4 regions of the Pseudomonas sp. MHK4 genome follow, and region 1 is predicted to be linked to each of the others. Evidence: predicted binding sites of a transcription regulator. Region 1 holds the regulator's gene; each other region holds the start of a gene.

The links. The regulator sigma-54, encoded in region 1, starts transcription at its own class of promoters, with help from an activator protein. The targets are predictions, from matches to a motif close to ANTGGCATNNANNTTGCTNT.
Region 2: glnA (glutamate--ammonia ligase) is a predicted target of sigma-54. The motif match lies at 1,026-1,045, and genes of this name have one in related genera.
Region 3: ACYP2Q_RS20025 (pilin) is a predicted target of sigma-54. The motif match lies at 1,315-1,334, and genes of this name have one in related genera.
Region 4: glnK (P-II family nitrogen regulator) is a predicted target of sigma-54. The motif match lies at 1,064-1,083, and genes of this name have one in related genera.

The regions. Positions count from the first base shown of each region.
Region 1 is NZ_BAAIAK010000007.1:150,853-153,056, reverse strand. It holds gene ACYP2Q_RS19010 (RNA polymerase factor sigma-54) at 72-1,565, opposite strand; gene lptB (LPS export ABC transporter ATP-binding protein) at 1,750-2,204, opposite strand, start outside.
Region 2 is NZ_BAAIAK010000004.1:170,562-172,765, forward strand. It holds gene glnA (glutamate--ammonia ligase) at 1-931, opposite strand, end outside; gene thiI (tRNA uracil 4-sulfurtransferase ThiI) at 1,260-2,204, shown strand, end outside.
Region 3 is NZ_BAAIAK010000008.1:36,693-38,896, forward strand. It holds gene ACYP2Q_RS20020 (BON domain-containing protein) at 183-539, opposite strand; gene ACYP2Q_RS20025 (pilin) at 849-1,268, opposite strand; gene ACYP2Q_RS20030 (type II secretion system F family protein) at 1,552-2,204, shown strand, end outside.
Region 4 is NZ_BAAIAK010000003.1:272,565-274,768, reverse strand. It holds gene ACYP2Q_RS09885 (ammonium transporter) at 1-482, opposite strand, end outside; gene glnK (P-II family nitrogen regulator) at 518-856, opposite strand; gene ACYP2Q_RS09875 (accessory factor UbiK family protein) at 1,278-1,538, shown strand; gene ACYP2Q_RS09870 (YifB family Mg chelatase-like AAA ATPase) at 1,957-2,204, shown strand, end outside.

The DNA of each region.
Region 1 (2,204 bases):
CTTCTCCTTCGTTGCCAGTGCATAAAGCGGCAGATCCAGATGATCTGCCACTGGAACGCTGTGGCGTGGCCCTACATCAACCGCTTGCGTTCGCTCGAAGGCGCGATCCCCAGGGATTCGCGGTACTTGGCGACGGTGCGGCGAGCCACCTGAATGCCTTGTGCCTCCAGTAAACCAGCGATCTTGCTGTCACTCAACGGCTTTTTCTGATTTTCCGCCGCCACCAGTTTTTTGATGATCGCGCGAATCGCCGTGGACGAGCATTCTCCGCCCTCGGAGGTGCTGACGTGGCTGGAGAAAAAGTATTTCAGCTCATAAATGCCCCGAGGGGTATGCATGAATTTCTGCGTGGTCACCCGCGAAATCGTCGACTCGTGCATGCCGACCGCTTCGGCGATGTCATGCAGCACCAGCGGTTTCATGGCTTCGTCGCCGTATTCCAGGAAGCCGCGCTGGTGCTCGACGATCTGCGTGGCCACCTTCATCAGGGTTTCGTTGCGGCTTTGCAGGCTCTTGATGAACCAGCGGGCTTCCTGCAACTGATTACGCATGAAGGTGTTGTCGGCGCTGGTGTCGGCCCGGCGAACGAAGCCTGCATACTGGGCGTTGACCCGCAGGCGCGGCACCGATTCCTGGTTGAGTTCGACCAGCCAGCGCTCGTTGTCCTTGCGCACGATCACGTCGGGAACCACATATTCGGCTTCGGTCGACTCGATTTGCGAGCCTGGGCGCGGGTTGAGGCTCTGGACCAGTTCGATCACCTGGCGCAGTTCGTCTTCCTTGAGCTTCATGCGGCGCATCAGCTGGCTGTAGTCGCGGCTGCCGAGAAGGTCGATGTAGTCGGTGACCAGGCGCTTGGCTTCGGCCAGCCAAGGCGTCTTGGCGGGCAGCTGGCGCAATTGCAGCAGCAGGCATTCGCCCAGGTTGCGTGCTCCGATGCCGGCGGGTTCGAATTGCTGGATGCGGTGCAGGACGGCTTCGATCTCGTCCAGTTCGATGTCGAGTTCCGGATCGAAGGCTTCGAGGATTTCCTCCAGCGTCTCGTCCAGATAACCCTGGTTGTTGATGCAGTCGATGAGGGTCACGGCGATCAGGCGATCGGTGTCGGACATCGGTGCCAGGTTCAATTGCCACAGCAGGTGGCTTTGCAGGCTCTCGCCCGCCGATGTGCGGGTGGTGAAATCCCACTCGTCATCATCGTTGCTTGGCAGGCTGCTGGCGCTGGTCTGATAGACGTCTTCCCAAGCGGTGTCGACCGGCAGTTCGTTGGGGATGCGCTCGTTCCAGTCGCCTTCCTCGAGGTTATCGACGGTTGGGGCGGTTTCCTGGTAGGAGGGCTCCTGGATATCGGTACTGGGCTTGTGTTCGGCGTTGTCGGCCAGCGGGTCGGAATTGTCGAAGTCGTCGCCTTCTTCCTGGCGCTCGAGCATCGGATTGGACTCCAGGGCCTCCTGGATTTCCTGTTGCAGGTCCAGGGTCGACAATTGGAGCAGGCGGATGGCCTGTTGCAGCTGCGGTGTCATCGTCAGCTGCTGGCCCATTCTCAAGACTAGCGATGGTTTCATGGCAGGGGCTTAACACCTTATTCGCCGGCGCACATGCGCCATCCACTACAGGGCGCCGAAGCGCCAAACATAAGCAAATTATATGCCTGAAACTGCGGCGTTTGCCTAGAGCGCTGTAACAATAAAAAAAGGTTGATTTTTTATTGCGCCAGGCGCTCGGTCGACCCGCCGGACACCTCGACGCTTACAGACGGAATTCGTGCCCCAGGTACACTTCCTTGACCAGGTCATTGGCCAGGATGGTTTCAGCGTCGCCTTCGGCGATCAGTTGGCCATCGTTGACGATGTAGGCGGTTTCACAGATATCCAGGGTTTCACGGACGTTGTGGTCGGTGATCAGCACCCCGATGCCCTTGGCCTTGAGGTGATGGATGATCTGCTTGATGTCGCCCACCGAAATCGGGTCGACACCGGCGAACGGTTCGTCGAGCAGGATGAATTTCGGGTTGGTGGCCAGTGCCCGGGCGATTTCCACGCGGCGGCGTTCGCCGCCGGACAGGCTCATGCCGAGGTTGTCGCGGATGTGGCTGATGTGGAATTCCTGCAGCAGGCTCTCCAGTTCCTTGCGGCGACCGGCCTTGTCGAGCTCCTTGCGGGTCTCGAGGATGGCCATGATGTTGTCGGCCACCGACAGTTTGC
Region 2 (2,204 bases), on a different contig from region 1:
AGCCGTTCAGGGCCTTACCGTGCTTGATGATGCCGCCGATGAAGTACAGGGCGGTATCGGACAGGCCGGCATAACCTTCGCCAGCGAAGGTGTTCTTGCCTTCTTTCCAGATGGACATGTGCACGTGCATGCCCGAGCCGTTGTCGCCGTACAGCGGCTTAGGCATGAAGGTAGCGGTGCGGCCGTAGGCGTCGGCAACGTTGTGCACGACGTACTTCAGGGTTTGGGTTTCGTCGGCTTTCTTCACCAGGGTGTTGAACTTGACGCCGATTTCGTTCTGGCCGGCAGTTGCCACTTCGTGGTGGTGAACTTCGACGGTCAGGCCCATTTCTTCCAGCGCGTTGCACATGGAAGTACGGATTTCGTGGTCGTGGTCGAACGGTGGCACCGGGAAATAGCCGCCTTTGACGCCTGGACGGTGGCCCTTGTTGCCGCCTTCGATGTCCTGGTCGGACATCCAGGAACCCTGTTCGGAGTAGATCTTGAACATGGAGCCGGAAATGTCGGACTTGAACTTCACTTGGTCGAAGATGAAGAACTCTGGCTCTGGGCCGGCGAATACGGTGTCACCGATACCGGTGGCTTTCAGGTGCTCTTCGGCGCGCTTGGCGATCGCACGTGGGTCGCGGTCGTAGCCTTGCATGCTCGAAGGCTCGATGATGTCGCAGACCAGGATCAGGGTCGGCTCTTCGGTGAACGGGTCCAGGACAGCGGTGGAATCGTCCGGCATCAGGATCATGTCGGAGGCTTCGATGCCTTTCCAGCCAGCGATGGACGAACCGTCGAACATCTTGCCGACTTCGAAGAAGTCATCATCCAGCGCATCGCGAGCCGGCATGGTCACGTGGTGCTGAGTGCCTTTGGTGTCCGTGAAGCGCAGATCAATCCACTTGACGTCATGATCTTTAATGAGTTGAACCGACTTCGACATAGTGTCCTCCGGGTGGCTTAGGGCTGGTAGTGGATGCCCTTAATAGTTGGTGATGCCGGCGCGAATACTCTGCCAAGGCAACCTGCCTCACAAGGGAGCAAATTGCATGCCAGTGCCCCACCATGGGTTTTTTGCCCCAATTTCACGCTTATAGAGGTGCAAAGCGTATAAATGCGGAAAATAGCGCCCCTTAATGTAGCGCCTGATTCACAAAATGACCTGTTTTGGTGCGTGCAAAACCTTCTGCACATAAACTGGTTAAACCTTGAGCAATTTCCGCTATAATCCGCGCCCCCCTTTTTCGGCAGGCCTTGCGCGCGCTGTTTCCATGAAATTAATCGTAAAAGTCTTTCCCGAGATCACCATCAAGAGCCGCCCGGTACGGATGCGTTTCATCCGTCAATTGGCCAAGAACATCCGTGCCGTGCTCCGTGACCTGGACCCGGCTGTGGTGGTGAACGGTGTGTGGGACAACCTCGAGCTGGAAACCCGTGTCAGCGAGCCCAAGGCCCTGAAGGAGATGGGCGAGCGCCTGAGCTGCATGCCGGGCATCGCGCACTTCCTGCAGATCGACGAGTACCCGCTGGGTGACTTCGATGACATCGTCGAAAAGTGCAAGCAGCACTACGGCGACGCACTGGCCGGCAAGATCTTTTCGGTACGTTGCAAGCGCGCCGGCAAGCACCCGTTCAGCTCGATCGATATCGAGAAATATGTCGGCAGCCAGTTGCGCCGCCAGTGCGGTGCCGCCGGAATCGACCTGAAAAAGCCTGAAATCGAAGTCCGCATCGAAGTTCGCGACCAACGGTTGTTCGTGATCCACAGCCAGCACAACGGCATCGGCGGTTATCCGCTGGGTGCGCTGGAGCAAACGCTGGTCCTGATGTCCGGTGGCTTCGATTCCACCGTCGCGGCCTACCAGATCATGCGACGCGGCCTGATGGCGCATTTCTGCTTCTTCAACCTGGGCGGACGTGCCCACGAATTGGGCGTAATGGAAGTCGCGCATTTCATCTGGAAGAAGTACGGCAGCTCGCAACGCGTGTTATTTGTCAGTGTGCCGTTCGAGGAAGTGCTGGGAGAAATTCTCGGAAAAGTCGATAACAGTCATATGGGCGTAGTATTGAAGCGTATGATGTTGCGCGCTTCCTCACAAATTGCCGACCGACTGCATATCGAGGCACTGGTCACCGGTGAGGCGATCTCCCAGGTATCGAGCCAGACGCTGCCGAACCTGTCCGTGATCGACTGCGTGACCGACAAGCTGGTCTTG
Region 3 (2,204 bases), on a different contig from region 1:
GCCAGCAGGCTAGCTCCCACAGTTGTTTTGCCTGGTCCTAAATAGAACAGGCCCCGACACGAATGCCGGGGCCTGTAATGGCCACATCCTTGTGGCCGGTCGCATGAACTTCTCAGTTGCGGCAAACGTATGACTCAGCCCGTCCACCGCGCCTTCTCCCAGTCCAGGCGAGAAGTCTTGCCTTATTCGGCTTTCAGGCCGTCAGCGGAGACCGCCTTGACGCCTTTGATTTTCTTGGTGATCGCTACAGCGGTAGCTTTCTGGGATTCCGTTACCGCAACGGTGGACGACAGGGACACAACACCTTTGTTGGTTTCCACTTTGATATCGGTACCAGGAATGCCTTTTTCGGTGACCAGGTCAGTTTTGACTTTGGTAGTGATCCAGGTATCTGAACCCGCTTCGGCAGCCTGATTCATCTCATTCGCCGCCAGGGTCATCGGAGCCTGGGTGGCTTGAGTGGTCTGGGCAAATGCAGCGTTGGCCATGGTCAGGGTCAGCGCGGTAGCAGTAGCGGCGGCAATAGCGAACTTCTTCATACGAGTAACTCCTGTTTTTCTGGAAAATCTGCCGATTGTCTTGTCGGCAGGATTACTGGAGATATTGCGAACGCTGTGCCAACTTTGAAACAGATGAAAATTACTTATAATTCAACAAGTTACAAAATCAGTCATTTTTCGGAATCATGCAAAATGCATGAGTTGGAAATTATCTACATGCAAGTTGCGGGTTTTAACAAAGGCCTAAGGCCATGAATTTCCGGAAGTTTTCTCAAATACTCGAATGCTGTGAACGGCGAATAAAAAAATACCCCGCACAGGCGGGGTATCAGGCAATAACGGGATGATTCAAGCCTTCGGGGCAACGCCCGTACAGCCTTTCGGTGCGTATTCCTGGTCGACGGTGGTGGCACATGTCCAGCCTGTCACCGTACGCGAAAGTGTGATGGTCTTATTCAGCACCTGAGCCGGGGCATTAAGGATCGTGCAACCGATAGCTCCGGTACCATCAGTGGCTTTGCCGCTGGCCGAGGTGGTGCAGTTGGACGTCGAGGCAACGCCGCCGACCTTGGACAAATCAGGGTCGTCGCCTTGATTGATCACATCCTCGAACGCCACCTTCAACGCCGATATCTCGGCCAGCCCCGCCGTTACCTTGGCCCGCGCCTGATACTTGGAGTAAGCCGGTATCGCAAACGTCGCCAGAATCCCGATGATCGCCACCACGATCAGCAACTCGATCAGGGTAAAACCTTTTTGATTGTTCAAGGACAGCCTCCGTGCATGAGTTGAAATCTCATGATCTGCACCTGCAGCAGCACAGCCCATGCCAAGCCCGGCGCGCCCTGTTCGCCGGGGGGTAGCGACGCCATGATGCCCTTCCCACCCCCAGGAACCGCACTATCTGACACTTTTCGTCACCTCGACAGCGCTGTTGGGTTCCTCCGATTGACTAGGCTATAAGTCGATTCCCGAGGAACGCATCGGCACATTCACGATCTATGAGCCGGTCGGCTGCGATCAACGCATCGGCGGTTACAAAGGGCTGAACATGGCAGGCAAGGCAGCAAGCACCAGCGTGTACAGCTGGGAAGGCACAGACAGGAAAGGCGCGAAGGTGACGGGCGAGTTGAGCGGCCAGAACCCGGCGTTGATCAAGGCGCAATTGCGCAAGCAAGGCATCAACCCCGGCAAGGTGCGCAGGCAAACCACGTCGTTGTTCAAGCTGGGCAAACGCATCAAGCCTCAGGACATTGCCCTTTTCACCCGGCAGATGGCGACCATGATGAAAGCCGGCGTGCCATTGCTGCAGTCCTTCGACATCATCGGTGAAGGCTTCGACAACCCGGCCATGCGCAAGCTGGTCGACGAGGTGAAACAGGACGTGGCGGCGGGCAACAGCTTCGCTGCAGCCCTGCGCAAGAAGCCGCAATACTTCGATGAGTTGTACTGCAACCTGGTAGACGCCGGGGAACAGGCCGGCGCGTTGGACACCCTGCTGGAACGGGTGGCGACCTACAAGGAAAAAAGCGAAAGCCTCAAGGCGAAGATCAAAAAAGCCATGACCTACCCGCTGATCGTCGTGTGCGTGGCGATCATCGTAAGCGCCATCCTGCTGATCAAGGTGGTGCCGCAATTCGAATCCGTATTCAAGGGTTTTGGCGCCGAGCTGCCGGCCTTCACCCTGATGGTCATCTACCTGTC
Region 4 (2,204 bases), on a different contig from region 1:
CGCTCGGCGAAGGCACCGACGATCAGCGCCGGGGTGATGATCGCGAACGTCATCTGGAAGGTGATGAACACCGCCTCAGGGAACAGCGCCGCAGGGCCGGTCAGGCTGGATGGCGTGACACCGGCGAGGAAGGCCTTGCCCATGCCACCGAAGAACGAGTTGAAGTTGACGACGCCCTGTTCCATCCCGGTGGTGTCGAACGCGATGCTGTAGCCATAGATGACCCACAGGACGCTGATCAGACCGGTAATGGCGAAGCACTGCATCATCACGGAAAGAATGTTTTTGGAGCGAACCATGCCGCCGTAGAACAGCGCGAGGCCGGGAATGGTCATGAACAGCACGAGAGCTGTCGAGGTTAACATCCAGGCGGTGTCGCCGGAGTTGAGGACTGGGGCCGCCACTTCGTCTGCCGCCAAAGCAAGGCTGGGCATTACGATGGACAACAGGGCTCCTAGCCCTGCGAATTTACGCAGAGTCATTTTGTTTTCTCCTGGGGCGTTGGGTTTGTGGCGGCTTAGATTGCGTCGGTATCGGTTTCGCCGGTACGGATGCGAATCGCCTGTTCCAGATTGACCACGAAGATCTTGCCGTCACCGATCTTGCCGGTGTTGGCCGCCTTGGTTATCGCCTCGATAACCCGGTCAAGATCCTTGTCGTCAATGGCGACATCAATCTTCACCTTTGGCAGGAAATCGACCACGTATTCCGCGCCGCGATACAGCTCGGTGTGACCCTTCTGCCGACCAAAGCCTTTGACTTCAGTAACGGTAATGCCCTGCACGCCGATCTCGGACAACGACTCGCGCACGTCGTCCAACTTGAACGGCTTGATGATGGCAGTGACTAGCTTCATGAAAACTCTCTCCCGAATTTGGTGGACTTGCCCCAGGAAAACAAACCCGTCTCAAGTCTAAGCGCAGTGCCTGGCTTTGTAACGCATCGTCGGCCCTACCTGCCCGTCCGACGCCAGCTAACCGCTCCTTGCGAAACACTCCCCGCGTTTCGCCTGGCGCACTGCATTCGTCACAGCGACTGCATCAGTGCATGGGTCATCAGCATCTAAGCAGAAAGCTTGCCATCTCCACAAAACGCATAGTTTTCAAGCCTTTGCCAACAGATCGCGACCACTTCACGACAACACCCAACGCGTTACGCACAACAACGGTGCGATGCCGTCCGTCCGCATGCGCGAAAAGCGTGCATCCCTTGCCCGCCGGATTGACTATAGACACTGCGTGATACACTGCCCGCCATTGCTACCAGGACATTCCCCCATGCTCGCGCCCAAAGACTTCCTCGACGCCCTGACAGGCACCGCCTCCCGCCTCTTCAGCGGCGACACGCCTCTGCCGAAAAGCGAAATCGAAAGCCAGTTCAAGGCGTTGCTGCAGAGCGGGTTCAGCAAGCTGGACCTGGTGAGCCGTGAAGAGTTCGATAGCCAGATGGTAGTGTTGGCACGTACGCGGGCACGGTTGGAGGCTCTTGAGGCGAAGGTTGCGGAAATGGAAGCGAAGCTCTCTCCACCAACCGAATAAACACCGCAATCCCTGTAGGAGCTGCCGAAGGCTGCGATCTTTTGATCTTAAGCCCCGCAAAAATCCCGGCAACTTCCTACAAACATCACACCGCCGTCCGATTGCGTCGTCCATAAGCCGGTCTCTATGCTCATCCCCTGGTGAATGTTCAGCACTGGGTTTGGCGACCTGGAAATCCCCGACGCAAAGCGACCACATTCGAACAGGGATTTTTCCCCTCTCGAGCTATGGCGGCCGTGCGTGGGAGACCTTCGGGTCTGCCGGATTTCGGGGTACTCCGGTTCGCCAACCCGCGCACAGATCGTAATCGTAATATCCCGTGAAAGTTTGTCCGCATTACCATTTCACCAATCTCCTCTCCCCCGTCTACCCTTGAAAAACCCGCAGGAAGCGGCCTCCGTCATTTCAAGGAACGACCATGTCCCTCTCCATCGTCCACAGCCGCGCCCAGATTGGCGTGGATGCGCCCGCTGTCACCGTTGAAGTCCACCTGGCCAATGGTTTGCCATCGCTGACCATGGTTGGCCTACCCGAGGCGGCGGTGAAGGAAAGCAAGGACCGGGTGCGCAGCGCGATCATCAATTCGGGGCTGCAGTTTCCGCCTCGGCGCATCACGCTGAACCTGGCGCCGGCGGATTTACCCAAGGATGGTGGGCGCTTCGATCT